One region of the Symbiobacterium terraclitae genome, then DNA from elsewhere that is predicted to be linked to it. Evidence: predicted binding sites of a transcription regulator. Region 1 holds the regulator's gene; the other holds the start of a gene.
The links. Region 1 encodes HrcA, which represses chaperone genes, less so after heat shock. Its sites were predicted from a motif close to TGTTAGCACTCNNNNNNNNNGAGTGCTAACA; they were not measured.

Region 1 (15,371 bases):
TGCAGCTGGGCGGCGCGGTGGAGCGCCCCGACCGCGGGGAGTACGGGAAGGCGGTTCTCCGCCTGGCGCCCGGCGAGCACCCGCTGTTCCGCGGGCTCGGCGGCGAGACCCAGGTCTGGATGAGCCACTTCGACTCGGTCGTCAGGGTGCCGCAGGGCTTCCGGGTGCTGGGCTCGACAGAGAACACGCCCGTCGCCGTCATCGGCGACGACGGCCGGCGTTTCTACGGCGTGCAGTTCCACCCCGAGGTGGTGCACACGCTGCAGGGCCGGGAGATCATCAAGAACTACCTCTTTAACATTGTAGGATGCAAGGGCGACTGGACCACGGAGTCCTTCATCGCCAGCCAGGTCGAGGCGATCCGCCGGCGGGTGGGTGACGGCCAGGTGCTCTGCGCCCTGTCGGGCGGCGTCGACTCCTCCGTGGCCGCGGTGCTCGTCCACCAGGCGATCGGCGACCAGCTGACCTGCATGTTCGTCGACCACGGCCTGCTGCGCAAGGGCGAGGCGGAGCAGGTGGTCCGCACCTTCCGGGACCGCTTCCGCATCAAGCTGGTGCACGTGGACGCCTCCGAGCGCTTCCTCAGCAAGCTGAAGGGCGTCACCGATCCCGAGCAGAAGCGGAAGATCATCGGCAACGAGTTCATCTACGTCTTCCAGGACGAGGCGCGCAAGCTGGGGCAGATCGACTACCTGGTGCAGGGCACCGTCTACCCAGACGTCATCGAGTCGGGCACCGGGACCGCGCAGGTGATCAAGTCGCACCACAACGTGGGCGGGCTGCCGAAGGAGATGAAGTTCCAGCTGATCGAGCCCTTCCGGGAGCTGTTCAAGGATGAGGTGCGCGCCGTGGGCCGCACCCTGGGCGTGCCCGAGGAGATCGTCGGCCGCCACCCGTTCCCGGGCCCGGGGCTGGGCATCCGGGTGCTGGGCGAGGTCACGCCGGACAAGCTGGCGATCCTGCGGGAGGCCGACGCGATCTACATCGAGGAGATCCGGAAGGCCGGGCTGTACGACAAGATCTGGCAGGCGTTCGCCGTGCTGCCGGACGTGCGCAGCGTGGGTGTGATGGGCGACGAGCGGACCTACGCCTACCCGATCGTCCTGCGGGCAGTTACCTCGGAGGACGGCATGACGGCCGACTTCTACCGGTTCCCGTGGGAGCTGCTGGAGCGCATCTCCAACCGCATCGTCAACGAGGTGCCGCAGGTCAACCGGGTGGTCTACGACATGACCTCAAAGCCCCCGGGCACGATCGAGTGGGAGTAACCCAAGCAGGCGAGGGGCCGGGGCTGTGCGCCTCCGGCCCTCGTTTTGCGCGCACTGCGAGCCCTAGGGCGGCTTGACTTTCGAGGCGTCTGATGCTATTTTCAAGCTAGGTGCGTTAGCACTCGTAGGCGTTGACTGCTAACCAGTCAATGCCTTTTTGGCCTATGGGGTCAAGCGGAGGTGACTCCCCGTGATTGATGACCGCAAGAACAAGGTGCTGCAGGCGATCATCGAAGACTACGTTGCCACCGCCGAGCCGGTCGGATCACGGACGATTGCGCGCAAGTACAACCTCGGAGTCAGTCCTGCCACCATCCGCAACGAGATGTCTGACCTGGAGGAACTGGGCTACCTGGAGCAGCCGCACACCTCGGCTGGCCGGATCCCGTCCGACCGGGGCTACCGCTACTACGTCGACTGCCTCATGCCCGAGTACTCGATCACCGAAGCCGAGCGGGAGCGCATCCGGCGCACGTTCGAGCGGAAGATCTACGAGATCGACACCCTGGTGCGTGAGACAGCCCGGCTTCTCTCCGATACCACCCACCTCACCGCGGTGATCTCCGGCCCGCAGTTCGAGAAGGCCGTCTTCAAGGAGCTGCGCCTGGTGCCGCTGAGCGGTGACAAGGCGCTGCTGGTCTACATTACGGACAGCGGCATGATCGAGAACAAGGTGCTGGAGATGCCCTACGAGGTCACCCTTCTGGAGTTTCAGCAGGTGACCGAGGTCCTGAACGAGCAGCTGCGGGGCCAGCGCGTGGAGTCGCTCTCCAGGGGGGCGCTCCAGGCGCTGCAGCGGGAACTCTCCCGGTACGGCTCGCTGCTGGAGCAGGCGCTCTACTTCCTCGAGCAGCGGATGGAGCCCGGGGAGCGCCGGCGGCTCTACCTGGGCGGCACCACCCACATGCTGGACCAGCCCGAGTTTCGCGACGTCAACCGGCTGAAGGGCCTGCTCTCGTTCCTGGAGCACGAAGAGTCGGTCGTCGACCTGCTGCAGCCCGAGAAGGAGACCGACGGGGTGGAGGTCCAGATCGGCGAGGAGATCCGGGTGCGCGAGCTGGCGGACTGCTCCATCGTCACGGCCACCTACCGGCTGGGCGACGAGATCATCGGCAAGATGGGCGTGATCGGCCCCAAGCGCATGGAGTACGCGCGGGTGGTCTCCGTGTTGAACTCCATCTCCGCCTACCTCAATGAGGCGACCAGGAGGGGCTGAGGCGATTCGCCCGGGGAAACGCATCCCCGGGCTTTTCCGCGCCCTGTGCGGGGCTTGACACGGGTACAGGTGGGTGCTATGTTCATTTGTGGATGCGTTAGCACTCGGTTCGACCGAGTGCTAACAAGGAGAAGAGGTGACCGGCATCGATGGAGGAGCAGTCCAGGAACACCCCCCGGGATCAGACGCCACCAGAACCGCCGCCGGACGGCGCTCCGGAGCAGGAGCAGACGGAGACAGCCCAGCCGGCCGCCGAAGCACCGGAGGCCGCCTCCGCTGACCAGGAGAGCCAGGCAGCGCAGGCCGCCGAGGCGAAGGTGGCCGAACTGACCGAACGGCTCATCCGGCTGCACGCCGACTTTGAGAACTACCGGCGCCGCATGCAGCGGGAGAAGGAGGAAGTGGCGGTCTACGGGAACCAGCGGCTGCTCCTGAACCTTCTGCCCGTACTGGACAATCTTGAAAGAGCGCTGGCCACACCGCCCACCCCTGGCGACGAGCGGCTGCGCGAGGGCGTCGAGCTCACGGCGCGCGCGTTCCGGGCCGTTCTGGAGAAGGAGGGCGTCACCCCGATCGAGGCGGTCGGCAAGCCCTTCGACCCCAACCTGCACGAGGCCATGATGACCGATGAGGACCCGGAGCAGGAGGACGGCGTGGTGCTGGCCGAGTTCCAGAAGGGGTACCGGCTGGGCGACAGGGTGATCCGGGCGAGCCTGGTCAAGGTCAACAGGCGCAGCTAGCGGGCAGACCAGAACAAGGAGGCTTTACGGCAGATGGCCAAGGTGATCGGCATTGACCTCGGCACGACCAACTCGGTCGTGGCCGTGATGGATGGCAACGAGCCCACCGTGCTGGAGAACGCGGAGGGCGACCGCACCACCCCGTCGGTGGTGGCGTTCAGCAAGACCGGCGAGCGGCTGGTCGGCAAGGTGGCCAAGCGGCAGGCCATCACCAACCCCGACCGCACGATCATCTCGATCAAGCGGCACATGGGCAGCGACTACAAGGTCCGCATCGACGACAAGACATACACGCCGCAGGAGATCTCGGCGATGATCCTGGCCAAGCTGAAGGCCGACGCCGAGGCGAAGCTGGGCGAGAAGATCACGCAGGCGGTCATCACCGTGCCGGCCTACTTCACGGACTCCCAGCGGCAGGCGACCAAGGACGCCGGCACCATCGCCGGCCTCGAGGTCCTGCGCATCATCAACGAGCCGACCGCGGCGGCGCTGGCCTACGGCCTCGACAAGGGCGACGACCAGCGGATCCTGGTCTTCGACCTGGGCGGCGGCACGTTCGACGTGTCGATCCTCGAGCTCGGCGGCGGCACTTTCCAGGTCATCGCGACGGCCGGCAACAACAAGCTGGGCGGCGACGACTTCGACGAGCGCATCGTGAACTACGTCGCCGACCGCTTCCAGCGGGAGCATGGCATCGACCTCCGCAAGGACAAGCAAGCGCTGCAGCGGCTGCGCGAGGCCGCCGAGAAGGCGAAGGTCGAGCTCTCCTCCGTGACGACCACCAACATCAACCTGCCCTTCATCACTATGACCAGCGAGGGGCCGGTCCACCTGGACGAGACCCTCACCCGGGCCAAGTTCGAGGAGCTGACGGCCGACCTGGTGGAGGCCACGATGGGCCCCACCCGCCAGGCCCTGAAGGACGCGGGCGTGGAGCCCGGCGAGATCGACAAGGTGCTGCTGGTGGGCGGCTCCACCCGCATCCCGGCCGTGCAGGAGGCCGTGCGCCGCTTCTTCGGTAAGGAGCCGTACAAGGGCATCAACCCGGACGAGGTCGTCGCCATGGGCGCCGCCATCCAGGCCGGCGTCATCAAGGGCGACGTGAAGGACGTCCTGCTGCTCGACGTCACCCCGCTCTCCCTGGGCATTGAGACCCTGGGCGGCGTGTTCACCAAGCTGATCGAGCGGAACACCACCATCCCGACCCGGAAGAGCCAGATCTTCTCCACCGCCGCGGACGGCCAGACTCAGGTGGAGATCCACGTCCTGCAGGGCGAGCGCGAGATGGCCGCCTACAACAAGACCCTGGGCCGGTTCATCCTCGACGGCATCCCGCCGGCGCCGCGCGGCGTGCCCAAGATCGAGGTCACCTTCGACATCGACGTCAACGGCATCGTGCACGTCTCGGCCAAGGACCTGGGCACCGGCAAGGAGCAGAAGATCACCATCCAGTCGCAGACGTCCATGTCCAAGGAGGAGATCGAGAAGGCCATCAAGGAGGCCGAGGCGATGGCCGCCGAGGACAAGCGGCGCCGCGAGGAGGCCGAGATCCGCAACAATGCGGACGCCGCGGTGTACAATGCAGAGAAGATGCTCAAGGAGTCCGAGGGCAAGGGCATCGACCAGTCGCTGCTGGACGCCGTGAAGAACGCCATCGATCCGGTGAAGGAGGCCCTCAAGGGCACCGACGCCCAGGCGATCAAGCAGGCCACGGAGAAGCTGACCGAGGCCGTTTACAAGCTCTCGGCGGCCATCTACGAGAAGGCGGGCGCCGGGGCCGGCGCCAACGCCCAGACCGGCCAGGAGGCCGGCGGCGGCGAGCACATGGACGCCGACTTCAAGGTGAAGGACGAGGACAAGTAGGCCGCACTGGACTGCGGTTCGGGAGGGGGGCCGCTCGAGCCCCCCTCCTGTCACTTGCCCCGGCGCTGCCCTGGTGGTAACTTCTAAGGAGTAGGGGGGTGGGCCGACTGGCCAAACGCGACTACTACGAGGTGCTGGGCGTACCCCGGAACGCCACCGAGGCCGAGATCAAGAAGGCCTTCCGCACCCTCGCGCGCAAGTACCACCCGGACGCCAACAAGGACGACCCCAACGCCGCCGAGAAGTTCAAGGAGATCAACGAGGCCTACCAGACCCTCTCCGATCCCGAGAAGCGGGCCCGCTACGACCAGTTTGGCCACGCCGCGGAGCAGATGGGCGGCATGGGCGGCAACCCCTTCGAGGGGTTCGGCGGCTTCGGGCAGGGCGATTTCGGGGGCTTTGGCGACATCTTCGAGATGTTCTTCGGCGGCGGGCGGCAGCGGACCGCACGCGGGCCGGTGCGCGGCGCGGACCTGGAGTACGAGCTGGAGCTGACCCTGGAAGAGGCCGCCTTCGGCTGCACCAAGGAGCTGCGCGTCCCCCGCACCGAGGACTGCGACACCTGCGGCGGCTCCGGAGCCCGGCCGGGCACGAACCCGGTCACGTGCCCCAGGTGCAAGGGCACCGGGCAGATTCAGGTTACCCAGAACACCGTCTTCGGCCGGTTCGTCAACGTCAGCACCTGCGACCGCTGCCGGGGCGAGGGCAAGATCATCGAGTCGCCCTGCCCCGCCTGCCACGGGCGCGGGCGCGTGCAGAAGACGAAGCGGGTCGAGGTGAGGGTGCCGGGCGGCGTGGACACCGGGCAGCGCCTGCGCATGCCCGGTTACGGCGAGGCCGGCGAGCGGGGCGGCGCCCCCGGCGACCTCTATATCGTGATGCGGGTGAGGCCCGACCGGCGGTTCCGCCGCGAGGGCGACGACCTGTACAGCGAGGCCGAGATCTCCTTCATCCAGGCCGCCCTGGGCACCGAGATCGAGGTGCAGACGCTGGACGGGCCCGAGGTCATCAGGGTGCCCGAGGGCACGCAGCCGGGCGACACAATCCGGCTGAAGGGCAAGGGCGTCAAGCGCCTGCGGGGCTCGGGCCGGGGAGACCAGCACGTGGTGATCAGGGTGAAGACGCCGGGGCGCCTCTCCGAGCGGGAGCGAGCGCTGCTCATGGAGTTGGCCGCCCTCCGCGGCGAGCGGGTCTCCGGCATGGCCGAGCACAAGGAGAAGGGGTTCTTCGAGAAGATGAAGGATGCCCTGGGTGGCCGTTAGCGCAAGGAGCGGGCCTCCCCCCATGCGCGGGGGAGGCCCTGTTGACATTGGAGGTGCAGCCGTGTCCTGGTCGGTCCGCCGTGATCCGGTACTCGATCCTGCACTGCCGCCCGAGGCGTGGGCGGCCGCAAGGCGGCGCCGGCGCGCCCGCCGGGCGCTGGGCGCGCTGCTCCTGGTCCTCCTGGCGGCGCTGGGCGCCTGGGCCTTCAACACACTCACCGACCGCACCCGGGGCCTCGCCCCCGAGCAGGTGGTGGAGGCGGCCGGAAGAGCCCTGCTGGCCGCGGCGCGCTACGACTTTACGGCCGAGCTGACGGGTACCTCTCCCGACGGCTTCTTCCCGGCGACCCGGCTGTCGGGCCAGTACCAGGCCGACCCGCTGCTGTTGCACCTCTCCGGCGACGTGGGCAGCGGCCCCGCCCGCACGCCCTTCGAATACTACCTGGCGGAGGGCGGGCTCTTCGTGCGGCAGGTGCGCGGCGGGGGCTGGCTCCGGGTGACGGCCGACGATGTGGCCGAGGTGGCGGCGTTTCAGCCGGACAACCTGGCCGCGCCGCTGGTGGTGGGCCTGCGCGGGGCCGAGCTGCTGGGCCGGGAGCGGCTGGGCGGGGCGGAGGCCGCAGTCTTCGCCCTGGACCTGGACCCCGCCGTGATGCGGGTGGCGCCGGCCGGGCCGGACGAGCAGGTGGCCTACCGGCTCTGGGTGGACACCCGGAGCCTGCGCCCCCTGGCCTTCTCCATCCTGGTGGAGCGCCCGGCACAGCGGGGCTCGAGCTTCCAGTACAGGCTGGAGTGGACGTACCCCGAGTCCGAGCCGCTTGCGCTGCCCGACGAGGTGCGGCAGGTGGCGGCGGACTGAACGAGGAGGAGCAGATCTTGCGTTATCTGGAGACGACCATCCGCTGCCGCCGGGCGGCGGCCGACGCGGTGGGCAACCTGCTGATGGAGCTGAGCGGCAGCGGCTACGCCGTCGACGACCCGCTGGCTGTGCTGGAGAACCGGCCCAACTGGGAGATCACGGACCTGGTGCCCGGGGACCCCGAGTGGGTGACGGTGACGGGCTGGCTGCCGGAGACCGACGACCTGGAGCAGCAGCGGCTGCGCCTCGAGGCGGCGCTGGACCGCCTCCGGGGCATGGGCCTGGGCGCCATCGAGCCCGCCCGCTTCCGCTGGGTCGAGGACGAGGACTGGGCGAACAACTGGAAGGCCTACTTCAAGCCGCTGCGCCTGGGCGAGCGGCTGGTGGTCATCCCCTCCTGGGAGCAGCACGACCTGCAGCCGGGCGACCTGCCGCTCTACCTGGATCCGGGCATGGCCTTCGGCACCGGGACGCACGCCACCACCGCCCTCTGCCTGCGTTGGCTGGAGCGGCTGGTCACGCCCGGCAGCCGCGTGATCGACGTGGGCACGGGCTCCGGCATCCTGGCCATCGCTGCCCACCGACTCGGCGCGGGCTCCGTGCTCGCGGTCGACATCGACCCGGTGGCGGTGCAGGTGGCGGAGGAGAACATCCGGCGCAACGGGGCGCCCGTCGAGGTGCGGCGGGCGACGCTGGACCAGGTGGAGGCGGAAGAGGCAGACCTGATTGTGGCCAACATCATCGCCTCGGTGATCCAGGAGATCCTGCCCGACGTCCACGCCAGGCTGAAGCCCGGCGGCCGGTTCCTGGCCTCGGGGATCATCGCCGAGAAGCGGGACGCGGTGGCCGCGGCGATGACCGAGGCCTGGCTGCTGCCGGTGGGCATCCGGGAGCAGGACGGCTGGGTGGCCATCCTGGCGATGAAGCCGTGACGACCCGCTTCTTCCTGGACCGGGTGGAGAGCGGGCGCGTCGTCCTCTCCCGCGCGGACTCCCACCACCTGCTGCGCGTGATGCGCGCGGCGCCCGGCACGCCGTTCATCGCCCTCGCCGGGGGCGTGGCCTACGACTGCGTCCTCGAGGCGGTGGAGGACGGGCTGGCCTGCGGGCGCGTGGTGGGCAGCCGCCCGGCGACGGGCGAGCCGCGCATCCGCATCGCGCTCTTCCAGGGGCTCGCCAAGGGGGAGAAGATGGAGTTCGTGATCCAGCACGGCACGGAGTTGGGCATCGCCGAGTTCATCCCCGTCGCGGCGGCCCGCAGCGTGGTGAAGCTGGACGCGAAGAAGGCCGCCGACCGCACCGAGCGCTGGCAGCGCATCGCGCGGGAGGCGGCGGAGCAGTCGCGCCGGGGGGCCGTGCCCCGCGTGTCCGCACCGGTGACGTGGAAGGAGGCGGTGGCGGGCATCGCCGGGTTCGATCTCGCCCTGGTCCCCTGGGAGGAGGGCGGGGAGCCGCTGAAGGCGGTACTGGAGGCCCATCCGGACGCGCTGTCCTACGCGCTCTTCATCGGCCCCGAGGGGGGACTCACGGCCGATGAGGTGGCGCTGGCCCGGGCCGCCGGTGCGATCCCCGTCACGCTGGGGCCGCGGATCCTGCGCACGGAGACGGCCCCGCTGGCTGCTGCTGCCGCAATCCTGTACGCCCGCGGCGAGATGGGGTAGCGCAACTCGCGGCCCCCGCCAGACGTCACATCAGCCGGAAGAGCCCCTCGGCGTAGGTCGCCCCGGAGCGTCCGGCCATGATGCGCCCCATGAGGCGGACCGCCCCGTCGGTCTCGGCCTCGTCCAGGTAGACCATCTGGCTGCGGTGCGCCTTCACCGCCCGCAGCTTGTCGGCCATCACGGCGGTGATGTCCACCAGCACGTCCGGGCTGCGCGTGCCGTAAAAGTAGACCTGCGCACCGCCCGAGACCCGCGACCGGGCCACGTCCAACACCGTGCGCCCCAGCGCCTTGTGGTCGCGGTTGGCCATCCCCGGCACCAGCTCCTTCGGGTCGAAGGCGAAGACCACCTCCGGGGCCGCGCGGTCCCAGGCGCGGGCCAGCGCCCGCTCCAGGCGGGGGTCCTCTGCCAGTCCGAAGTCGGGCAGGCCGAGGAACTGAACCGTCTCGTACCCCTGGATGCGGGCGGCGAGCCACTGTTCCGCCTGCCGCTCGCCGGCCAGGTCCTCCCAGTTGCCGCGCTTCTCGCCGTCGGAGAAGACGACCGCGGTGATGCGGCTGCCGGCGAGGGCCATCCGCCGGAGGGTGCCGCCGCAGAAGAACTCCAGGTCGTCGGGGTGGGCCGTCAGCGCCAGCACCCGCCGGGGCGTGGTGACCAGCAGCTCGCCCTGCGCCAGGGCGAGGCCCGGGTGGTCGGGCGCCATGAGGCGGGCAGCCAGCCGCTCCGCCCACCGGCTGCTGCCCGCCCGGTAGAGGCAGGAGAACAGGCGGCGCTTGACGGCCAGGGTCAGGTCGGGGCGGGCCTGTACCTTCCGGGGCAACGGGCTCACCTCCTCAGACCAGCCGGTAGAAGGGCTCCGCGTACATCGCGGGCACCCGCCCCGTGTGGAGGCGGCAGACGTACCGGTTGAAGAGGCTCACCGCCCAGTCCGGGCCCCGCAGCTGGCTCCGGTGCGCCTTGACGGCGTTCAGCTTCTCCTGCATCACTTCGGTGATGTCTACCAGCACGTTGGGGTGGCGCGCAGCGTAGAAGTAGATGCGCTCGCCCCGGGAGATCGAACTGCGGGCCCTGGCCAGTACCGCCGCCCCCAGGGCGAGATGGTCGGGGTTCTGCCCCAGGGGCACCGGCCCCTTGGGGTCGAAGGCCAGCACCAGTTCGGGCCGGGTGCGGATCCAGAGGTCGTCCAGCGCCCGCTCCAGGTCAGGGCCGGGGCGGATCCGCCCGTCGGGCAGGTCCAGCTGGATCAGCTCCGCCCGCAGGATCGCCGCCGCCTGCTCGGCCTCGCGGGCGCGGATCTCTCCGATGTTGGCGCGGTTCGTGGCCCGCTCGCCCCGCGACAGCACGGCCATGGTGACGGCGCTGCCGTTCTGGGACAGGAGCCGCAGCGTGCCCCCGGCGAACAGCTCCAGGTCGCCCGGGTGCGGGCCGATGGCGAGCACCCGGTAGCGCCGGCTGACCATCTCCAGGCCGGCCTGCAGCGCGACGCCGGGGTAGTAGGGCTGCTGCATGCGGCGCCAGACCAGCCATGCCGCGGCCACGGCCCCGCCCGCAACCAGCCAGGGGAGTGTGGAACCCGATCGCCGCTCCAATGCGCACAGCCCCTCTCTCGCGGTTTCCCCCGTAGCATGCGTCAGTCCGCGGATTTTCACGCCTGGGGGCCGCGGGGCAGGAAGGCGGCGGTCGCGCTGGAGAAGCTACCACCGGGGGTGTTATCTTGCAGCAAGAGACGCGCTTTGCGGCCTACCGCAGACTCCGCAACCGCCGCACCCTGGCCACCTGGGCCACCATGGCCGTCCTGCTCGTCCTGCTGGCGATGGGCGTGCAGGACTGGCCGCTCCTGTACCGGTCGGCAGTGGCCGTCGGCATCGGCGGCGCATACCTTGGCTTCATCTGGCTTGACTGGCGCTGCCCCGAGTGCGGCAAGCGCCTGGGCCGCCCCTCGCCCGTCATGCAGTGCCCCCACTGCGGCGCGGCGCTGACGCCCGAGGCCGCGGCCGCGCAGGGCGGGGGCCGCGCCTGAGGCCGGGCTCCCGGCAGGGACGAGCGATCATCCTACACAGCGAAGAGGAGATGCCTACATGAACGCCAAGACCCGCGTCTACCTGCTTTTCGGCGGTCGCTCCGGCGAGCACGAGGTCTCGCTGATGTCGGCCCGCAACGTGCTCCAGGCGCTGGACCGCAGCAAGTACGAGGTGGTGCCCATCGGCATCACCAAGGAGGGCCGCTGGCTGATGACCGGCGACCCGCTCCGGGCGCTCACCGAGGGCGTCGCCGCGGCCGGCGGCTTCCCCGTGGGCCTGCTGGGCGAGCCGACGCGGGGGGAGCTCGTGCCGCTGGCCGGGGAAGCGCCCGCGCTCGAACCCGCCGAGCGGGTGGTCTTCTTCCCCGTGCTGCACGGCACCTACGGCGAGGACGGCACGATCCAGGGGCTGCTGGAGATGGCGGGCGTGCCCTACGTCGGCTGCGGCGTGCTGGCCTCCAGCACCGGCATGGACAAGGGCGTGGCCAAGGCGCTCTTCAAGCAGGCCGGCCTCAACGTCGGGCCGTACAAGGTCTACCTGCGCCGGGACTGGGAGCGGGACCCGGCGGCCGTCAGGGCCGACGTGGAGGCCACCTTTGCCGGCTACCCGCTCTTCGTGAAACCGGCCAACCTCGGCTCCTCGGTGGGCATCAGCAAGGTCAAGCGGCCGGAGGACCTTGACCACGCTTTCGCGCAGGCGGCGCGCTTCGACCGGCGCATTATCGTCGAGCAGGGCCTCGATGCCCGCGAGATCGAGGTGGCGGTGCTGGGGAACGACGACCCCATCGCCTCGGTGCCGGGAGAAGTGCTGCCGGGCGCGGAGTTCTACGACTACGAGGACAAGTACTTCAACGACCGGTCGCAGACGCGGATCCCGGCCGACCTGCCCGACGACCTGGTGCAGGAGTTCCGCCGGCAGGCCATCGTGGCCTTCAAGGCCATCGACGGGGCGGGCATGGCCCGGGTCGACTTTTTCCTGGAGCGGGGCACCAACCGGATCTTCATCAACGAGGTGAACACGATTCCCGGCTTCACCCGCATCTCGATGTACCCCAAGCTCTGGGAGGCCTCCGGCATCAGCTACAGCGAGCTCTGCGACCGGCTGATCGAGCTGGCGCTGGAGCGGCACGCCGACAAGAGTCGAAACGCCACGTCTGTCTGAACCCGGTGTGGAGGAATTCCCAATGTCGGGGTAGAATAATTTGACAGGGATTGATCACAATAAGCAAGTGCGCCTGCGCGGCGCAGTCCGACCATGGAGTGATTGACCGATGGCCCACGATTGCCTGTTCTGCAAGATCGCAGCCGGGGAGATTCCCTCCAGCAAGGTCTACGAGGACGAGCACGTCCTGGCCTTCCGCGACATCAACCCCGTCGCCCCGGTTCACGTGCTGGTCATCCCGCGGCAGCATCTGGCGTCCGTCGCCGAGATCGGACCGGAGCACGCCGACCTCCTCGCCCGGCTGTTCGCGGCCGTGCAGCGGGTGGCCGCGGAGACCGGCGTGGCTGAGACGGGCTATCGCGTGGTCACCAACACCGGCCGGGACGCCGGTCAGCAGGTATTCCATCTGCACCTCCACGTGCTGGGCGGGCGGTCGCTCGGGCCGGTGGCCTGAGCGTTTGACATAAGCCTTGCCCCGCGGTATAATCGCGGAGCGTGTTCTTTTTCCCCCAGGTCCAGCGGAGGGGAGGGAAATCCGGGATGTCCGAAGTCAAAATCGGCAAGAACGAGTCGCTGGAAAGCGCCCTTCGCCGTTTCAAGCGTCAGCTGCAGCGGGCCGGGGTGCTCGCCGAGGTTCGCCGGCGCGAGCACTACGAGAAGCCGAGCGTCAAGCGCAAGAAGAAGAGCGAGGCTGCTCGTAAGCGCAAGTATCGGGACTAGTCTTGAAGGAGCTGGCTGCGCATGGACCTGAACGAGCGTCTCACTCAGGATATGAAGGCCGCCCTGAAGGCCGGTCCGTCCGGCAAGGTGCGGCTGGAGACGATCCGGTTCCTGCGGGCGGCGGTGAAGAACGCGGAGATCGAGAAGCAGGCCCCCCTCTCCGACGACGAGATCCTGGGCATCATCACCAAGCAGGTGAAGCAGCTCAGAGATTCCATAGCTGATTTCCAGCGGAGCAATCGGCAGGACCTGATCGAGCGGGCGCAAGCCGAGATCGACGTCCTGTCGGGATACCTCCCGGAGCAGCTCTCCGCCGACGAGGTGCGGGACCTGGCACGGCAGGTCATCGCCCAGGTGGGTGCCCAGGGCCCCAAGGACATGGGCAAGGTCATGGGCCCCCTGATGGCCCAGACCAAAGGCCGTGCAGATGGAAAGCTGGTTCAACAGATCGTCAAGGAACTACTTGGCTGACAGGGGTACCCTGGTGGATGACGTCGTCCACCAGGGTTCTTGTTTTTCTCCCCCGCCGCGCAGCAGACGGCGCTCCCGGGCGCCGGCGCCCCGGGAGTTTCGCTTGCATCACCGCAGGAGCTTGCCTCTCGTGGTATAGTAGATCAATAGACACTTCGGTGATGAGAGGATGTGCCGCCCATGAAGGCCGACGGGCACCATGACCGGCGCCGCTTCTTCCGCGAGGGTCTGAGGAGCCTGGGCCGCCTGCTGGCGGAGACGGTTCAGGGCGCGGTGGAGGAGACGGTGACCCGGGCGTCGGGCGGGCAGCGCTACCTGCGCCCGCCCGGTGCCATCGAGGAGTCCGCCTTCCTGCTCGCCTGCACCCGCTGCGGCGAGTGCGTCCGCGCGTGCCCCGTCGGCGCCATTCAACTGCTGCCGGAGTCCGCGGGGGCCGCGGTCGGCACGCCCTTCATTGACCCGCTGACGAGGGCCTGCGACCTCTGCGGCAAGTGCATGCCGGCCTGCGCGCCGGGAGCGCTGCTTCCGGTCGCAGACCCGCGCAGCGTGAAGATGGGCCTCGCACGCATCGACCCGGATCACTGCTGGGCGTTCCAGGGCTCCCTCTGCGACCTCTGCTACCAGCGCTGCCCCTTCCCGGACGAGGCCATCCGGCTCGAGGACGGCAAGCCCGTGGTCAGCCCGGAGCACTGCACCGGCTGCGGCCTCTGCGCCTACGTCTGCGTCAGCACCCCGCCTGCGATCACGATACAGCCACGCAACTGATTGGAGGAGCTTCATGTTCACACTGCGCGTCGTACCCACAGAAGAAGCCGTCGGCCTCATGCTCGCGCACGATCTCACCCGCATCGTCCCCGGCGAGGGGAAGGGCCCCGCCTTCCGGCGGGGGCACGTTGTCACGGCTGCCGACATCTCGCTCCTGCTGGCCATGGGCAAGGAGCACCTCTACGTGTGGGAGCCGCTGCCCGGCATGGTCCACGAGGAGGAGGCGGCCCGGCGGCTGGCCGCGGCCGGGGCCGGCCAGGGGCTCACCTGGGACTCGCCCGCGGAGGGCAAGGTCAGCCTCAGGGCCGCGCACCGGGGCCTGCTGCGCGTCGACGTCGCCCGCCTGGAGGCGATCAACGCGATCGGCGAGATCACCATCGCGACCCGCCGCGACGCCACGCTGGTGGAGGCCGGCACCGTCGTGGCCGGCTGCAAGGTGACCCCCCTGGTCGTGGCCGAGGAGCAGATCGCCCGGGCCGAGGCCATGGGCCCGTGGATCCAGGTGAAGCCGCTGGCGCCGCTGCCGGCGGGGCTGATCGTCACCGGCAGCGAGGTGTTCAAGGGCCGCATCCCCGACAAGTTCGGCCCGGTGGTGGAGGAGAAGCTGGAGCGGTTCGGCTGCCCGGTGGTCTACAAGGCCTACAGCGACGACCAGGCCGACCGGACGGCCGCCAAGATCCGCGAGGCGCTCGCCGCAGGCGCCAGAATGGTGCTCTGCACCGGCGGCATGTCGGTGGACCCGGACGATGCGACCCCCGGGGCGATCCGCCGGGCGGGCGCCCAGGTGGTCACCTACGGCGTGCCCTTCCTGCCCGGATCGATGTTCATGATGGCCTACCTCGAAGGCGTGCCGGTGATGGGCCTGCCCGGCGCCGTCATGTACGAGAAGGAGACCGTGTTCGACCACGTGCTGCCCCGGGTCCTGGCGGGCGAGATCCTGACGAAGCAGGACTTCGTGCGCATGGGCCACGGCGGGCTGCTGCCGCGGTAGCGATCCCGCGGGCGGGCCACGGCGGGCTGGTGCCGGGCCTCGATCCCGCGGGCGGAGGAGGCGAGGAGCGTGCTCGAACTGCGGGTTCCCGGCCGGGATCCCATCACGGTGGAACATCTCGTGCTGGACTTCAACGGCACCCTGGCCGTTGACGGGGTGCTCCTGCCCGGGGTGGCGGAGCGGATCCGAGAACTGGCCGGGCACCTCGCCGTGCACGTGATCACGGCCGACACCTATGGGGGCGCCCGGGCCCAGACCGCCGGCCTGCCGGTGACCCTGCAGGTCATCGGGCCGGGCGACCAGACCGCGGCCAAGCGGGCGCTGGTGGAGGCGCTGGGCCCGGACTCGGTGGTGGCCGTGGGCAACGGGGCCAA
Region 2 (15,371 bases), on a different contig from region 1:
TGGTGCGGCGTCCCCGGGTGGCTATCATCTCCACCGGCGACGAGCTGGTTCCCGCCGATCAGGCCCCGGGCCCCGGCCAGATCCGGGAGTCCAACGGCCAGGCGCTCTCCGCCCTGGTGCTGCGGGACGGCGGCGAGCCCGCGTTCCTGGGCCTCGCCCCCGACGACGAGGAGCGGATCCTCGCCCTCCTCAGGCAGGGCATGGCGTACGACCTCATCCTGATCTCCGGCGGCTCCAGCGTGGGCGCCCGGGACCTCACCGCCCGCCTGATCGGACGGCTGGGCGAGCCGGGCGTGCTCGTGCACGGCGTGAAGCTGAAGCCCGGTAAGCCGACGATCCTGGCCGTGGCCGGGGGCGTGCCCGTGGCCGGGCTCCCCGGCCACCCCGTGAGCGCACAGGTGGTCTACAGCCTCTTCGTGGCGCCGCTGCTCCGGCAGATGCAGGGACTGCCGCCCGAGCCGGAGTTCCGGCCCACCGTTCTGGCGCGGCTGACCAAGAACGTGGCGTCGACGGCCGGCCGCACCGACGTGGTGCGGGTGCGGCTCTTCCGGCGGGACGGCGAGGTCTGGGCCGAGCCGGTGCACGGCAAGTCCGGCCTCATCTCGACACTGGTGAAGGCCGACGGGTTGATCGTGATCCCCTCCGCCCGGGAGGGGCTGCTGGCCGGCGATACGGTGGAAGTGGAGGTCCTGGCATGAGCAAGCGGCAGATCTACCTGGAATCGCTGCCCCACGACGTAGCCCTGGAGCGGCTGCTCACCGCCCTCGACCAGGCCGGCTGGGGCCCGCAGCGAGAGGTCGTCCCCACCGACAAGGCTCTGGGCCGCATCACCGCGGCACCCGTGCGGGCCCGCATCTCGGCCCCGCACTACAACGCCTCCGCCGTGGACGGCATCGCGGTGAAGGCCAGCGATACCTTCGGCGCCACCGAGACGTCGCCGCTCACCCTGACCATCGGAGAGCAGGCCCACTGGGTCGACACCGGCGACCCCCTGCCGCCCGGCTGCGACGCGGTCATCATGGTGGAGCACGTCAACCTGCTGGACGACGGCCACCACAGCGGCGCCCGCTGCGAGATTCTGGCGCCGGTGGCCCCCTGGCAGGACGTGCGGCAGATCGGCGAGGACGTGGTGGCCACCGAGATCCTGCTGCCGGAGGGGCACACCATCCGGCCCCAGGACATGGGCGCGCTGCTGGCCGCCGGCATCCTGGAGGTACCCGTGGTGCGGAAGCCGGTGGTCACGTTCATCCCGACGGGCACGGAGATCGTCGAGCCGAAGGCCGACCCGGCCCCCGGGGAGATCATCGAGTTCAACTCGCGCGTCATCCTGTCGATGGTGTCCGAGTGGGGCGGCACGCCCGTGCGCGGCCCGATCGTGCGCGACGACTACGACCTGATCCGCCGGACGGTCCGGGAGGCCGTCGCCGGCTCCGACATCGTCATCGTCAACGCCGGCTCCTCCGCCGGCAGCGAGGACTACACCGTCCACGTGCTGAAGGAGCTGGGGCAGGTGCTGGCGCACGGCGTCGCCATCCGCCCCGGCAAGCCCGTGATGCTGGGCCTGATCGACGGCAAGCCCTTCGTCGGCCTGCCCGGCTATCCCGTCTCCACCTGGTTGACGGCCGAGCTCTTTGTGAAGCCGCTGGTCTACCGCTTCCTGGGCCAACAGGTGCCCCGGCGCCCGACGGTGCGGGCCAGCCTGGCCCGCCGGGTAACCTCGCCCATGGGGGTGACGGAGTACGTGCGGGTGAAGCTCGGCCGGGTGGGCGAGCGGCTGGTGGCCACGCCCATCAGCCGGGGCGCCGCTGTCATCTCGTCGCTGGTGCGGGCGGACGGCCTGCTGGTGGTCCCCTCCGGACTGGAGGGCATCGGCGAGGGCAGCGAGGTCGAGGTGGAGCTGCTCCGGCCGCTAAGCGAGATCCAGGAGACCGTGGTGGCCATCGGCTCCCACGACACGTCGCTGGACCTGATGGGCTCCTTCCTGCGCCGGAAGAGCGGCTTCTACCTCTCCAGCGCCCACGTGGGCTCCCAGGGCGGGCTGCTGGCCCTGAAGCGGGGCGAGGCACACGTGGCCGGCGTCCACCTGCTGGACGAGGCCACGGGCGACTACAACACCGCATACGTGCAGAAGTACCTGGGCAGGCCGGCGCTGCTGGTGCTGCTGGCCAGGCGGGAGCAGGGCTTCATCGTGCCCAGGGGCAACCCGAAGAACATCACCTCGTTCCGCGACCTGGCCCGGCCCGACGTGCAATACGTCAACCGGCAGCGGGGCGCCGGCACCCGGCTGCTGCTGGATTACCACCTGAAGCAGGAGGGGATCTCGCCTGCTGAGGTGCAGGGGTACCGCTGGGAGCTGTTCACCCACCTGAACGTCGCCGCGGCCGTGAAGGCGGGCGACGCCGACGCCGGGCTGGGCATCCGGTCCGCCGCGCAGGCGATGGACCTGGACTTCGTCCCGGTGGCCTGGGAGGAGTACGAGCTCTGCATCCCGGCGGAGCTGGAGGAGCACCCTGGGGTTCAAGCGGTGCTGACCCTGCTCCGCGACCCCGAGTTCCTGGGAGCCGTGGAGTCCCTGGGCGGCTACGACTGCGCTGACTCCGGCCGAATCCGCCGGGTCTAGCCATCTGAAGGGAGGCCCGACCATGATCGATCAGTGGGGCCGGAAGATCAACTACATGCGCGTCTCGGTGACCGACCGCTGCAACCTGCGCTGCGTCTACTGCATGCCCCTCCAGGGCGTGACGCTGGGCCCGCACCACGAGTACCTCACGTACGAGGAGCTCACGCGGGTGATCAAGGCTGCGGTGGAGCTGGGGATCGACCGGATCCGCGTGACGGGCGGCGAGCCCCTGGTGCGCAAGGACATCGTGAAGTTCCTCGCCCAGCTCAAACCCCTGGGCGTGAAGGACCTCTCGCTATCGACCAACGGCCTGCTCTTCCCCAAAATGGCCAAGGACCTGAAGGCCGCGGGCGTCGACCGGCTGAACATCTCGCTGGACACGCTCCGCCCCGACCGGTTCACGAAGATCGCCCGGATGCCCGGCAGCCCGGCCGACGTGCTGGCCGCGGTGGACGCTGCGCTGGAGCTGGGGATGGAGCCGGTGAAGCTCAACATGGTGGTCATCCGCGGCTGGAACGACGACGAGCTGGCCGACATGGCCAGGCTCACCCTGGATAAGCCGATCCACATGCGCTACATCGAGGTCATGCCCTTCTCCGAGGCGTACACCTTCACGTGGGAGAACCTGGTCTCCGCCGCGGAGATGCGGGAGCGGCTCCTGGACGAGTTCGGCGACCTGGAGCCGGTGCGGGAGGGCGTGAAGGGCAACGGACCGGCCAAGTACTGGCGGCTGCCCGGGGCGAAGGGCACGGTGGGCTTCATCTCCGCCGTCACCGAGTGCTTCTGCGCCGACTGCAACCGGATCCGGCTCTCGGCCGACGGCAAGATCAACCCTTGCCTGGGCCACGTCCACGAGGTGGACCTGAAGTCGATCATCCGCGACCCGTCCAGGACAGACGAGGATCTGAAGAACGCCCTGGCCGACGCGATCCTGCGCAAGCCCCGCGAGCACAACTTCGACGACCTGGAGTCGGACTACAAGCTGCGGGTCATGCATGGCATCGGCGGCTAGCCGTGACACGCGATACTGGAGGGAGCACTGCATGGCAGAGCTGACGCATCTGGACCCGCGCGGCAACGCCCGCATGGTCGACGTGGGCGCCAAGCAGGAGACCGAGCGGGTGGCCATCGCCCGGGCGGAGGTGCGGATGCGCCCCGAGACCCTGGCCCTGATCCAGTCGGGCGGCGTGCCCAAGGGCGACGTGATCGGCGTGGCCCGAGTGGCCGGCATCATGGCGGCCAAACGCACGGGCGAGCTGATCCCGCTCTGCCATCCGCTGCCGATCACGCAGGCCAGCGTCGATTTCGCCTTCGACGAGGCCGGCGGCCGGGTGCTGATCGAGTCCCGGGTTTCGACGGTGGGCCGGACCGGGGTGGAGATGGAGGCGCTCACCGCCTGCTCCGTGGCGGCGCTCACCATCTACGACATGGCCAAGGCCGTCGACAAGGGCATGGTGGTCGGCGAGATCCGCCTGGTGAAGAAGACCGGCGGCAAGAGCGGCACCTACGTCCGCCCCGGCGAGGAAGTGGAATAGCGCAGGCGCCCCCGTGCACAGCAGCTGCACGGGGGTCTTGCTTGTTCCGGGGCCTCGGGAAGACAGTCGGCTGCCGCTCGGTCGGGCAGCTGCTGCTCCGTGGACCTTCCGCGAACGGAACGTGCCTCCCCACCCTCTATTTTGGTGAGAACGGTCAGAGAGGGTCAGGCCATGGAGTACTTACAGTTGCTGCGGGCCCATCAGGGCTATCTGGAGCGGATTGCCCTGGCGATGCTGGGGAACCGGGCCGACGCCGAGGACGCCCTGCAGGAGACGGCTCTGGCCGGGTACCGGCACTTCGACCAACTGCGCGACGCGCACGCCTTCGGCGCCTGGATTCGGCGGATCCTGATCCGGCAGTGCCGGCAGATCCTGGAGCGCAGGCAGCGGTCCGTCCCGGTGGACGACCTGGCGGCCTACCTGCCGGATACGGTCCCGGGGCCGGATGCAGAGTCGACGGCGGTCTGGGGGATGGTGGCGCGCCTCAGCGACCACCTGCGTCCGGTGGTGGTGCTGCGGTACATGCTGGATATGTCGCAGCAGGAGGTGGCCGAGGCCCTGGGCATCCCCGTGGGCACCGTGAAGTCCCGCCTCGGGAAGGCGCTGGCGCTGCTGCGACAGATGGAGGAAGCAGAGAGGAGGGCGGCGCAATGAACGGCCGCGACGACTTCGAGCACCGCCTGGGCCAGGCGCTGAAGCGCTGGGCGCAGGCTGGAGAGCCGACGATGGACCTGGAGGCCTTGGTGCGGGAGCGGGTGCCCCTGAAGCCCGTCCCGAAGCAGATGGGGCGCCGCGGCAGCCGGTGGAAGCCGTGGATGGGCGGCGCGGCCGCAGCGGTCACCGCCCTGGCCCTGGGCGTCTCCTTGTTCAGGTGGACCTGGGCGGCTGCCGGCCTGCAGCGGTCCGCAACCCCGGCGGTCGTCGTCCATGCCGGGATGGGAGGGGAACAGGCCAGCCTGGCGGAGGTCACCCGGGGCGGCATCACCGTGCGCATCCTCGCGGCGGTGGCGAACGCCGAGGGCACCGTGATTGTCTACCGGGTGCTGGGGGCGCCTGCCACCGGGGGGAGCGACGTGCAGCCTGTGGCGGTGGAATCGGTTGTGGTGCGTCCGGCCCCGCGGTGGCCGTGGCCGTGGGGCGGTCGCACCGGCGGCGAAGAAGCGGTCGATTTTGCCACCGAACCCGTGGAGACGCCGCACGGCTACCTGGGCGCCATCTCCGCCCGTCCCCTGGAGGTCGAGGAGGCGGAGCTCGGGCTGGTCTTCCGGGTGGGCGAGGAGAGAATCACGGTGAGCGTGCCGGTCTCGCGCCAGGACAGCGACAAGTCCTCCCGTTGAGGAAGGCGTGAACCGTGGCCACCCGGGCCACTCAGGCCGTCCGTACTGGAGGGGTGTCGCTCGAACACAGGCCCCCCGCACAACAGCGGTGCGGGGGGCGTGCTCGTATCGCACAACTCGATAATTCACAGGCAGGAATATCGCCGTCGATCCGCGTACTCTACACCTGAAACCCGTCAGAGGTGATCACATGCTGCAGCTGCGGCTTCAGACGGCATTTCTGCTCCTGGTCGGGCAAGTGCTGCTGGGCGGCCTGGGCTGGTTCCTGTCCGGCCGGCTGCCCTGGGTGGGGCTCCTGACCACTCTGTTCCTGCTGTGGTTCGCCTGGCGGCTCGGCCTGGTCTTCCGCGACGAGGCGGAGCGGCGGACCCGGCGCTACCGGGCCTCCACCGCGGCCTGGACCGCCTTCCTCTCCCAGGCGCCCGGCCTCCTGCTGCTGCACTACTGGGCGCCCGACTGGATCCACTCGCTCTGGCAGGGGGCGTTCCTGCCCGCCGCCGCGCTTTTGGACCGGTACTGGCCCGGCACCGGCGCCAGCCTCGTCCCGTGGCTCTGGCTCACGGCTCCCCTGCTGATCCTGCTGTTCACCCGCCCCGCCCGCGCGCAGCAGACCCAGGAGGTACCCGTCCAGCGCCGGGCCCCGGGCGAGTGGGTGCCGGCCCGGCGCCTGGCCGACGTGCAGAAGCGCGGGCTCAAGGTGCGCTGATGCCCCGTCTGGATGCCTCTGCGCCCCCGTTAATAATCTGCAAGGGAAAAGGATGGCCTTCAGCAGCCGGTGAAATCCCCCCCACGCTGATGCATGGGGGGGATTCGTGTGCTGCGCAGGGCAAGGGAGATGTACCGGCCGTCCTTCCTGCTGCTCAGGGCGCGGCCGGGGGATGACGGTTCCCGGCCCCTCGCGGCGCCCTTCGCCTCACCCGACATCACGGTGGGGCCGGACGGGCGGCCGCAGGCGGTCGTGTGGAACCTCGGCTTCCGCGAGGTCACGGCCACCACCGAGTTCTACGCCGTGCCGGCCGGCCTGCCGGTGGCCTCGGAGACTGCACGGCTGCTGGGCGTGGGCAACCCGGCGATCATCGGCCCCGGCCAGTCGGTGCGGGTGCGCTGCAACCAGGCATGGGTGCGGGGGCACGCGGACGTCCTGCTGGTGGCAGCCTTCCATCCGGAGCTGGACCCCGTCGTGCGGCCCTTCGAGCCCCAGGCCGACCGGCACGTGGGCCAGATGAACTACCCGTGGGTCGGCACCTTCGCGGGCCTCCTCGCCGAGCGGCCGGTCCGCGTGGAGATCCGCCCCGCCCCGCAGGGCCTCTACAGGCTCAAGCTGTTCGAGGACGGGTCCCGGCTTCCCCGCTGCGACCGGGTCATGAAGCCCAACGGCCACCGGTTCCACTGGCTGGAGGTGGAGGGCGAGGCCCGGCTGCTGTTCGACCTGGCGGTGGTCGACAACAACCGGCTGGCCCTGGGCGTCGGACCCCGGGGAGGTCTTCCCGAGAGCGGGCTGCTGGCCCGGGTGGTGGCTTGAGAGAGCGGCTTCAGCCCTTCGGACGCGCGAGCCAGTCCAGCAGCTCGGGCAGGTCCATGGCGTTGATCACGTCCTGCGGCTCCACCCAGCCCCGGCGGGCCTGCCCGACGCCGTAGGGCAGGAGTTCCAGCTCCCGTACGGAGTGGGCGTCGGTGTTGATCACCAGCTTCACGCCCGCCTCCCGGGCCAGGCGCGCATGCCGGTCGGGGAGGTCGAGCCGGGACGGGCTGGCCGAGATCTCCAGCGCCGTGCCGGTGCGGGCACAGGCCTCCAGGATGCGGTCGAAGTCGAGCGCCGCGGGCTCGCGCCGGCCGATGACCCGGCCGAAGGGGTGGCCGATGATGTCCACGTGCGGGTTGTGGATCGCCCGGAGCAGCCGCTCGGTCTGCTCCGCCTCGGGCAGCCCCAGGTGGCTGTGCAGCGAGGCCACCACCACGTCCAGCTCCGCCAGCAGCTCGTCCGGGTAGTCGAGGGTGCCGTCCCGCAGGATGTCCACCTCGGCGCCGGCCAGCAGGCGGAAGCCCTCCCCCTGGTCCAGCCGGCGGATGGCGGCGATGTGCTGCCTGAGCCGCTCCGGGCTCAGCCCCCGGGCGATGGCCAGCGACTGGGAGTGGTCGCAGATGGCGAGGTAGCGGTGGCCCAACGCCCGGGCCGCCTCGGCCATCTCCGCCAGCGTCGCCGTGCCGTCTGAGGCGGTGGTGTGCACGTGGAGGTCGCCCCGGAGGTCTGCCACGGTGATCAGGCGGGGCAGGCGCCCGGCGCGGGCGGCGGCCACCTCGCCCCCGCCCTCCCGCAGCTCCGGCGGGATATAGGGCAGGCCCAGCGTCCGGTAGACGACGGCGTCGGCGGCCTCGGACTCCTCGGTTACCCGGGAGTCTTGTGCGCTGCGGTGGGGGCTGTCTGCGGCTCCGGCGGCGTACGGCCGGACGTACTCGGCAGCTGCCGGCGGAGCCATGCCTGCCAACTCCGCCGGCGGGGCCGCGCCGGCCAGCTCGGCCAGGTGGGCGGCCGAGCCTGTCCGCTCGAACAGCGTCAGGGCGAACGCCTCGGGCGGCACCAGCACCGGGTCGACCGGGCGGGGGAGCGGGGGCAGGCGGTCCAGGTGGGCCTGGACGGCGGCGGGGTCCCGGGTGGCGATCACCACGTCGATGTCCGCCACCGTCTCCTGCCGCCGGCGGACGGAGCCCGCGACCTCCGCCCGGAGCACGGCGGGGTGGCTGCGCAGGTGACGCACCACGGCCTCTGCGATCGGGGCGGCGACCCCGATGGAGACCCGGTCGGGCCGCCGGCGGACGCGGGCCGCCGCCTCGAGGATCGCCGCCTCCTTGCGGGGCCCCAGGCCCGGCAGGTCCCGCAGCCGGCCCTCCCGCGCGGCGAGCTCCAGCGCCTCCAGGCTGTCCACGCCCAGCCGCCGGTAGAGCAGCATCGCGGTGCGGGCGCCGAGGCCCGGCACGCGGGTGAGGTCGAGAACCCCCGGGGGTACCGCCTGCCGCAGCTCCTCCAGATAGCCGATGCGGCCGGTCTCCACCAGCTCGGCGATCTTGGCGGCGATTGCCTTGCCGATGCCGGGCACCCGGGTGAGGCGCCCGGCCCCGGCCAGGTCGGCCACCTGTTCGGGCAGCAGGCCGACGGCCTCGGCGGCCTTCCGGTAGGCGCGCACCTTGAACGGGTCCTCTCCGGTGAACTCCAGCAGGTCCGCGATCTCGTACAGGGCCTCGGCCACGGTGAGGTTGTCCACGAACAGCATACCTCCTGGACAGCCTGCGGCCGCAGAACTGCGGCCGCACGTTTCGCGGCGGCGCGCCGCCCCGCAGGGCGGGGCGAAGGATGGGCTGCTCCGGATGCGGCTGGAGCGGTGGATGGTTGCGGCCGGGGAAGGCTACGTCGGGGAATGGCTACAGCCGCCGGGCACAGCGGGAAAAAAAGCAAGTGGAGGGTCTTGACTCCCTCTGGAACCTTTTCTATCATAGGTCATGGTGTTAGCACTCGGGGTTAGCGAGTGCTAACAGATTCAAGCTTGAGGAGGGACCTTCGAGATGAACATCAAGCCGTTGGGCGCTCGGGTCGTCATCAAGGCGCTCGAGAAGGAAGAGCGTACCAAGAGCGGCATTCTGCTGCCCGACACCGCCAAGGAGAAGCCCCAGCAGGGTAAGGTCGTGGCCGTTGGCCCGGGCCGCACCCTCGAGTCCGGGAGCAAGGTGGAGCTCGAGGTCAAGGAGGGCGACACCGTCATCTTCTCCAAGTATGCCGGCACCGAGGTCAAGATCGACGGCGAGGAGTACATCATCCTGGACGGCGAGCGCGACATTCTCGCCATCGTTCAGGGTTAAAGGAGGTCTACGTTAGCGATGCCTGCCAAGCAGATTATCTTCGACGAAACCGCTCGGCGCAAGCTGCAGGCCGGCGTTGATGCTCTTGCGAACACCGTGAAGGTCACCCTGGGTCCCCGTGGCCGGAACGTCGTGCTCGACAAGAAGTTCGGCGCCCCCGCCGTCGCCAATGACGGTGTCACCATCGCCCGCGAGATCGAGCTCGAGGATCCCTTTGAGAACATGGGCGCCCAGCTGGTGAAGGAGGTCGCCACCAAGACCAACGACGTCGCCGGCGACGGCACCACCACCTCCACCGTCCTGGCCCAGGCCATCATCAAGGAGGGCCTGAAGAACGTCACCGGCGGCGCCAACCCGATGATCCTGAAGCGGGGCATCGAGAAGGCCGTCGATGCCGCCGTCGAGTCCCTGCGCAAGATGGCCATCCCCGTCGAGACCAACAAGGCCATCGCCGAGGTCGCCTCCATCTCCGCCAACAACGACCGCGAGATCGGCGAGCTCGTGGCCAAGGCCATGGACACCGTCGGCAAGGACGGCGTCATCACCGTCGAGGAGTCCAAGACCCTCCAGACCGAGCTCGAGACCGTCGAGGGCATGCAGTTCGACCGGGGCTATGTCTCCGCCTACTTCGTCACCGATACGGAGAAGATGGAGGCCGTCCTGAACGAGCCCTATATCCTGATCACCGATAAGAAGATCTCCGCCGTTCAGGACCTGCTGCCCGTGCTGGAGAAGGTCGTGCAGCGCGGCAAGCCCCTGCTGATCATCGCTGAGGACGTCGAGGGCGAGGCCCTGGCCACCCTGGTCGTCAACAAGCTCCGCGGCACCCTGCAGGTCGCGGCCGTCAAGGCCCCGGGCTTCGGCGACCGCCGCAAGGCCATGCTCGAGGACATCGCCATCCTCACCGGCGGCGAGGTCATCTCCGAGGAGCTGGGCCGCAAGCTGGAGAACGCCACCGTCGAGTCCTTCGGCCAGGCCCGCCAGGTCCGCATCGAGAAGGAGAAGACCACGATCATCGACGGCGCCGGCTCCGCCGAGGCCATCAAGAACCGGGTCGCCTCCATCAAGCGGCAGATCGAGGAGACCACGTCCGACTTCGACCGCGAGAAGCTGCAGGAGCGGCTGGCCAAGCTGGCCGGCGGCGTGGCGGTCATCAAGGTCGGCGCGGCCACCGAGGTCGAGCTGAAGGAGAAGAAGCTGCGCATCGAGGACGCCCTGAACGCCACCCGGGCGGCCGTTGAGGAGGGCATCGTCGCCGGCGGCGGCGTCGCGCTGCTCCAGGCCCAGAAGGCCATCGACGAGCTGATCGAGACGCTCCACGGCGACGAGAAGGTCGGCGCCCAGATCGTCCGGCGTGCGGTCGAGGAGCCGCTGCGCTGCATCGTCGAGAACGGCGGCCTCGAGGGCTCCGTCGTCGTCGAGAAGGTCCGCAACCTCCCGGCCGGTCACGGCTTCGACGCCCTGAAGGAGGAGTACGTGGACATGGTCCAGGCCGGCATCATCGACCCGGTCAAGGTCACCCGCTCCGCCCTTCAGAACGCCGCCTCCATCGCCGCCCTGGTCCTGACCACCGAGGCGGCCGTCACCGAGAAGCCCGAGAAGAAGGAGTCCGCCCCGAACCCCGGCATGGGCGGCATGGATATGATGTAGGTTGACAGCCAGTCTGACAACCAGTACACCCCTCAGCTACCGGCTGGGGGGTGTTCCTTTTTCCGGATCGCGCTTGTGCCTCCGGCGGCCCGGCTTGTGGTAAGATACCTCAAACGGCAGGAGGTGGACGCGTTGGTCAGGGCAATCCTCTTCGACCTGGACGAGACACTGATCCTGGACGAGCCCGTCACGCGGGCGGCGCTGGCCGAGGCGGCCGCCCTCGCGGGGCCGGGCGTCGACCAGGCGCGCCTGGCCGAGCGGGCGTGGTCGGAGGCCCGGCGCCTCTGGGCCGAGGGTCCGTACGCCGCCTACTGCGAGCGGATCGGCCACAGCGCGGCCGAGGGGCTCTGGGCACGCTACGATCGGGGCGAACACCCGGCCATCGCCGGCCTGCGGGCGTGGGCGCCGGGATACCGCACGGCGGCCTGGCAGGCGGCGCTCGCCGCGCAGGGGATCCGCGACGACGACCTGGCGCGGTCCATGGTGGGGCGCTTCGCCGCGGCCCGGCGCCGGTACCCGCGCTATCCCGAGGTCGATCCGCTGCTGGCCGCGCTGCGGGCGCGCGGGCTGCGCCTCGGCATCGTCACCAACGGCGTGACGGACCTGCAGCGGACCAAGCTGGCCGGGTCGGGGCTGGAGGAGGCGTTCGACGCGGTGGTGATCTCCGGCGAGATCGACTGCGGCAAGCCTGACCCGGGCATCTTCCATCATATTCTCGGGGAGATGGGAGTGCCGCCGGCCGAGGCGGTGATGGTGGGCGACAACCCCGGGCGCGACGTGGCCGGCGGTCGGGCCGCCGGCCTGCGCACGGTGTGGGTGCAGCGGAACGGCCGGGCGCGGGATCCCCGCCACCCGGCCGACCTGGAGTGCACGGACCTCTCGGCCATCCTCCCCTGGCTCGACGGGCTCGCCTGAGGCGCCGCCCCGGGCCACGGCGCACCTACCGCAGCGGCCCGAAGCGCACGGCCGTGATGTACGGGATGCGCTCCGGCGTCTCCAGCACCTCGGCCAGGGGCTGGGCGGCCTGATCGATCATGTCGGCCAGCCAGGTGCCCGCGAGGCGCATGAGGGCCCCCTCCCGGATCGCCCGGGCCTTCCAGCAAGTGTCGAACTGCTCGGGAACCCGGAACAGGCAGAAGCGGCGCAGACGCTGGTAGTCGGCCAGGCCGGCGTCCAGGACCGGCGCCAGTTCGGCCTCCAGGCGCTCGTCCGGCTGCCACAGCCCTTCGGCCGCAGTGCGCGCCGCTGCGACCGCCGCCGTGCGCAGCCGGGTGACGTACCCGAAGAACAGGCGCCCGTCCCGGAACGGGCGGGCCCATGTGGCCCACCACAGCACCGGCAGGGCGACGATGAAGGGCACGGACCAGGGGACCGCGGGCAGGACGAGCGCGTTGACCGGCGCCGCGGCCATCAGGATCAGGTTGAGGGCGCCCCAGCCCACGGCCCAGGCCAGGGCCTTCGCATGCTGCCGCCGCATGGACGCCACGGCCCGGTTCAGGGCTGCGAGTCGGCGCTCCACGGCCTGCTCCGCCGCGTCCACGGCCTGGCGCACCCGGTCGCAGAGCCCCAGGAGGCGCTCCTCCAGCTCCGCGGTCTCCCGCACCAGCCGCGCCGCGGCCTCGGCGTCGGCCTCTGCCCCCGCGGTCAGCGGAACGTGCTTCCCGTCGAGCCGGGTCAGGGCGGAGAGGGCCAGTCCCCGTGCGGCGGCGGGGTCCTTGGGCATCGTCATCTGGGCGCGGATCAGCGCGTGCACGCCCAGGGCCCATTCCGTGAGGGCGGCCGCCGCCTCGCCCTCGCAGCTGTGCAGGCGGAACAGCGCGGCCTCGCAGGCCTTGAGCGCCGCGGCGTATTCCTGCCTGCAGGTGTAGTACTCCCGGGCCGCCGCGGCCTGCAGGCAGTGGCTGCGCACCTCCAGCAGGTGCCCGAGGGCGGCGGCGATGTCGTTCCGGTGGTCGGAATCCAGGTCCAGGTGGTCCGGGAGGTCTCCCGCGTCTGCCGCCTTCGCACTGGCGGGCGGATCCGTCCAGGGCGCGGCGAAGAGGCCGCCGGCGGTCCACCCGGCGACGGGTTCCTTCCAGATTCCGGAGGCGCGCTGCTGGGTAATCTGTACCATGCGATCAGCCCCCTCTGTCACGGCAGGAAGGTGGCGGCGCCATGGCGCCGTGGTGCAGCCGCCCCGCACCACGACGGGGCGGGGAGTTCCTTCAACTCCAACTTACCACCCGGAACGGCCCCGAACCATGCGAGAAAAAGACTAATTTCGGACTAGTCCGCCGCGCGCTCCTCCGGCGCCGGCCGGCCCTCCCGTGGGCCCACCATCACGAGGCCAGATCGAGCAGCGGCAGGGTGCTGGTTACGGGGAGGACGGCCCCGGGCCCGTCGATTGCAGAGGAGTAAACAGTGTAATGAGCGAAGTTGTAACCACGCGGTTACTCCTCCGTGCGGGAGGGATTCGGTGGAAGCGGCGCATCGTGAACGGCCCGACACCCGCCTGGAGCTCTACCTGGTCGCCGGCCTGCTGCTGGCGGCCTGCGCGGGCGCGGGCTGGCTGGTCGCCCGGATCGCCGGTGCGGCGGGGGCGCCCCGCCCCCTCGAGTTTGCCGGGCTCCTCTTCCTGTTGGTCCTGGCTGCGTACCTGTGTCTGATGGCCTACGAGCTGCGCACCGTCTGCTACCTGCTGGAGGAGCAGGAGCTGCGCGTCGCCCAGGGTCGCCGGGCGGTGACCATCGACCTCAGCCGGCCCATCCGGCTGCACCGCTGGCTGAACCGCTGGAACGGGGAAGCCGCGCCCCGGGACCTGGGGGGCGTGGCGGTGGAGTGGTACCCGCCCCTGGCGCTGGTGCGCACGGGGACCTGGGTGGTGCTGGGACAGGACGCGTCGGGACAGCGGCGGGCCCTGGCCCTGCGGCCGTCGCCGCGGCTGCTGGCGCTGCTGCGGGAGTGGGCGTTGCCGACCTGGGGGGAGGAGCATGACGAGACTCCTGGTTTCTGAACTTATCCTGGTGCTTCTGTCGGGCGCCTTTGCCGCCCTGGGCGTTCCCTGGCTCTCGGGCCGGCCGGCCTCCTGGCCGCTCTTCCTCGTCGGCGTCATGATGGCGATGGCCTTCGTGGCCCTCTACGCCGTCGCCAACCTGGCGGGAGGGCGCCTCCGGCCCCGTGCCAGACTGGCGCTGGGGGCGGTCGCCCTGGCGCTGACGCTGTGGCGGCCGCTGGACGGCGCCACCCACCTCGTGGGCGCGGCTGCCGGCCTGCTGCTGGCCGTCCTGGGAGCGGCGCTGGGCAGGGGGGCAGGCGGCAGCCTGTACGCCTTCGCGGTGCCGCTCCTGGGCGCTCGCTGGCTGCTGGCGCCGCTGCTGGGCCCGTTCCCGGCCGCGCAGCTCACGGTCGTGCAGTGCGGCGCGTTCTACTGCTTCGCCCGGGGGCTGATCCGCCTCTGGACTCCCACGGCGGCCGAGGGCAATCCGGAGGCCGGCCCGCTGGTGCGCAGGCCTGTGCCCGACCGGGTCGTGGGTCTCGTCGAGGGCATCAGCCGCCGCCGCGCCCGGCCGTACGCCACCCGGGAAGACGGCAGCCGCGACGATGGGGCGGTCTCCGTCCTCTGCCCGGCGGGGGAGGCACCGGCCCTGCTCGGGCGCCTGCAGTCGGCGCTGGCGGGCCACCCCGTCACCGTTTCCCTGGGACCCGGGGAGGGCGAGTGGGCCCAGCTGGTCGTCCGCACGGCGAATGAGGCTCCGTGACGAAAAACGATCCCGGACCCGCTGCGCGGGGTCCGGGATTGGTTTATGATGAAGGGGTGTCTAGAAAGCGTACCAGGGTGCCTGCCGGTTGGTGGCCATCTGCCACTTGCGCTCGGCGCAGGAGACCATCTCCACGCTGATTCCGAGGTCGGCTGCGACCTCCTGCTTGCTCCGGCCCGCCTTCAACTGGGTCACGATCGCCTCCACGTCTGCAGGCATCAGCTGCCAGAACGTCATCTCGGGTCGCCTCCTTTTTTCTTTCCTTTGTTTATCTGGCTTCAGGATACTACCGGGGACTTTTGATAGCATCCTTAACAAAGACGAATTTTGGTTCGTCCTTCCAACCGACCGCGAGCCTCCTCCTTCCGGAGGATGATTCAGGGGATTGCATCGTTATTCATCACGCGTTATAATTATGCATCAAGACTTCGCCAGGAGGGGGCCTGTCAGAATGCTGCGCGCAGGGATTGCCGGGGCCACGGGTTACGCCGGCATCGAGCTGATCCGGCTGCTCGGCCTGCACCCGGAGGTGCAGGTGGTGTGGGCCGGCACCGAGAGCTACCAGGGCCAGGAGCTGGCCGGAGTCTACCCGCACCTGCGCGGCCGCGTGGACCTCGTGGGGCAGGAGGCCGCCGCCGAG

Region 2: the regulator HrcA is predicted to act here: its motif matches at 8,992-9,022, upstream of groES (co-chaperone GroES).

What each region holds. Positions count from the first base shown of each region.
Region 1 covers NZ_JAGGLG010000004.1:65,978-81,348, reverse strand. The annotation lists gene guaA (glutamine-hydrolyzing GMP synthase) at 1-1,268, shown strand, start outside; gene hrcA (heat-inducible transcriptional repressor HrcA) at 1,459-2,484, shown strand; gene grpE (nucleotide exchange factor GrpE) at 2,634-3,224, shown strand; gene dnaK (molecular chaperone DnaK) at 3,258-5,087, shown strand; gene dnaJ (molecular chaperone DnaJ) at 5,195-6,349, shown strand; gene J2Z79_RS03655 (hypothetical protein) at 6,411-7,208, shown strand; gene prmA (50S ribosomal protein L11 methyltransferase) at 7,226-8,140, shown strand; gene J2Z79_RS03645 (RsmE family RNA methyltransferase) at 8,137-8,868, shown strand; gene J2Z79_RS03640 (PIG-L deacetylase family protein) at 8,894-9,688, opposite strand; gene J2Z79_RS03635 (PIG-L deacetylase family protein) at 9,702-10,457, opposite strand; gene J2Z79_RS03630 (hypothetical protein) at 10,583-10,888, shown strand; gene J2Z79_RS03625 (D-alanine--D-alanine ligase family protein) at 10,947-12,050, shown strand; gene J2Z79_RS03620 (histidine triad nucleotide-binding protein) at 12,160-12,504, shown strand; gene rpsU (30S ribosomal protein S21) at 12,591-12,770, shown strand; gene J2Z79_RS03610 (GatB/YqeY domain-containing protein) at 12,792-13,241, shown strand; gene J2Z79_RS03605 (4Fe-4S dicluster domain-containing protein) at 13,422-14,006, shown strand; gene J2Z79_RS03600 (molybdopterin-binding protein) at 14,020-14,997, shown strand; gene J2Z79_RS03595 (HAD family hydrolase) at 15,067-15,371, shown strand, end outside.
Region 2 covers NZ_JAGGLG010000002.1:169,144-184,514, forward strand. The annotation lists gene J2Z79_RS02315 (molybdopterin molybdotransferase MoeA) at 1-698, shown strand, start outside; gene J2Z79_RS02320 (molybdopterin biosynthesis protein) at 695-2,620, shown strand; gene moaA (GTP 3',8-cyclase MoaA) at 2,643-3,632, shown strand; gene moaC (cyclic pyranopterin monophosphate synthase MoaC) at 3,664-4,155, shown strand; gene J2Z79_RS02335 (RNA polymerase sigma factor) at 4,327-4,809, shown strand; gene J2Z79_RS02340 (hypothetical protein) at 4,806-5,492, shown strand; gene J2Z79_RS02345 (hypothetical protein) at 5,683-6,198, shown strand; gene J2Z79_RS02350 (hypothetical protein) at 6,307-7,014, shown strand; gene J2Z79_RS02355 (PHP domain-containing protein) at 7,025-8,752, opposite strand; gene groES (co-chaperone GroES) at 9,051-9,344, shown strand; gene groL (chaperonin GroEL) at 9,363-10,994, shown strand; gene J2Z79_RS02370 (HAD family hydrolase) at 11,127-11,909, shown strand; gene J2Z79_RS02375 (hypothetical protein) at 11,935-13,107, opposite strand; gene J2Z79_RS02380 (hypothetical protein) at 13,450-13,986, shown strand; gene J2Z79_RS02385 (hypothetical protein) at 13,964-14,731, shown strand; gene J2Z79_RS02390 (helix-turn-helix domain-containing protein) at 14,792-14,968, opposite strand; gene argC (N-acetyl-gamma-glutamyl-phosphate reductase) at 15,183-15,371, shown strand, end outside.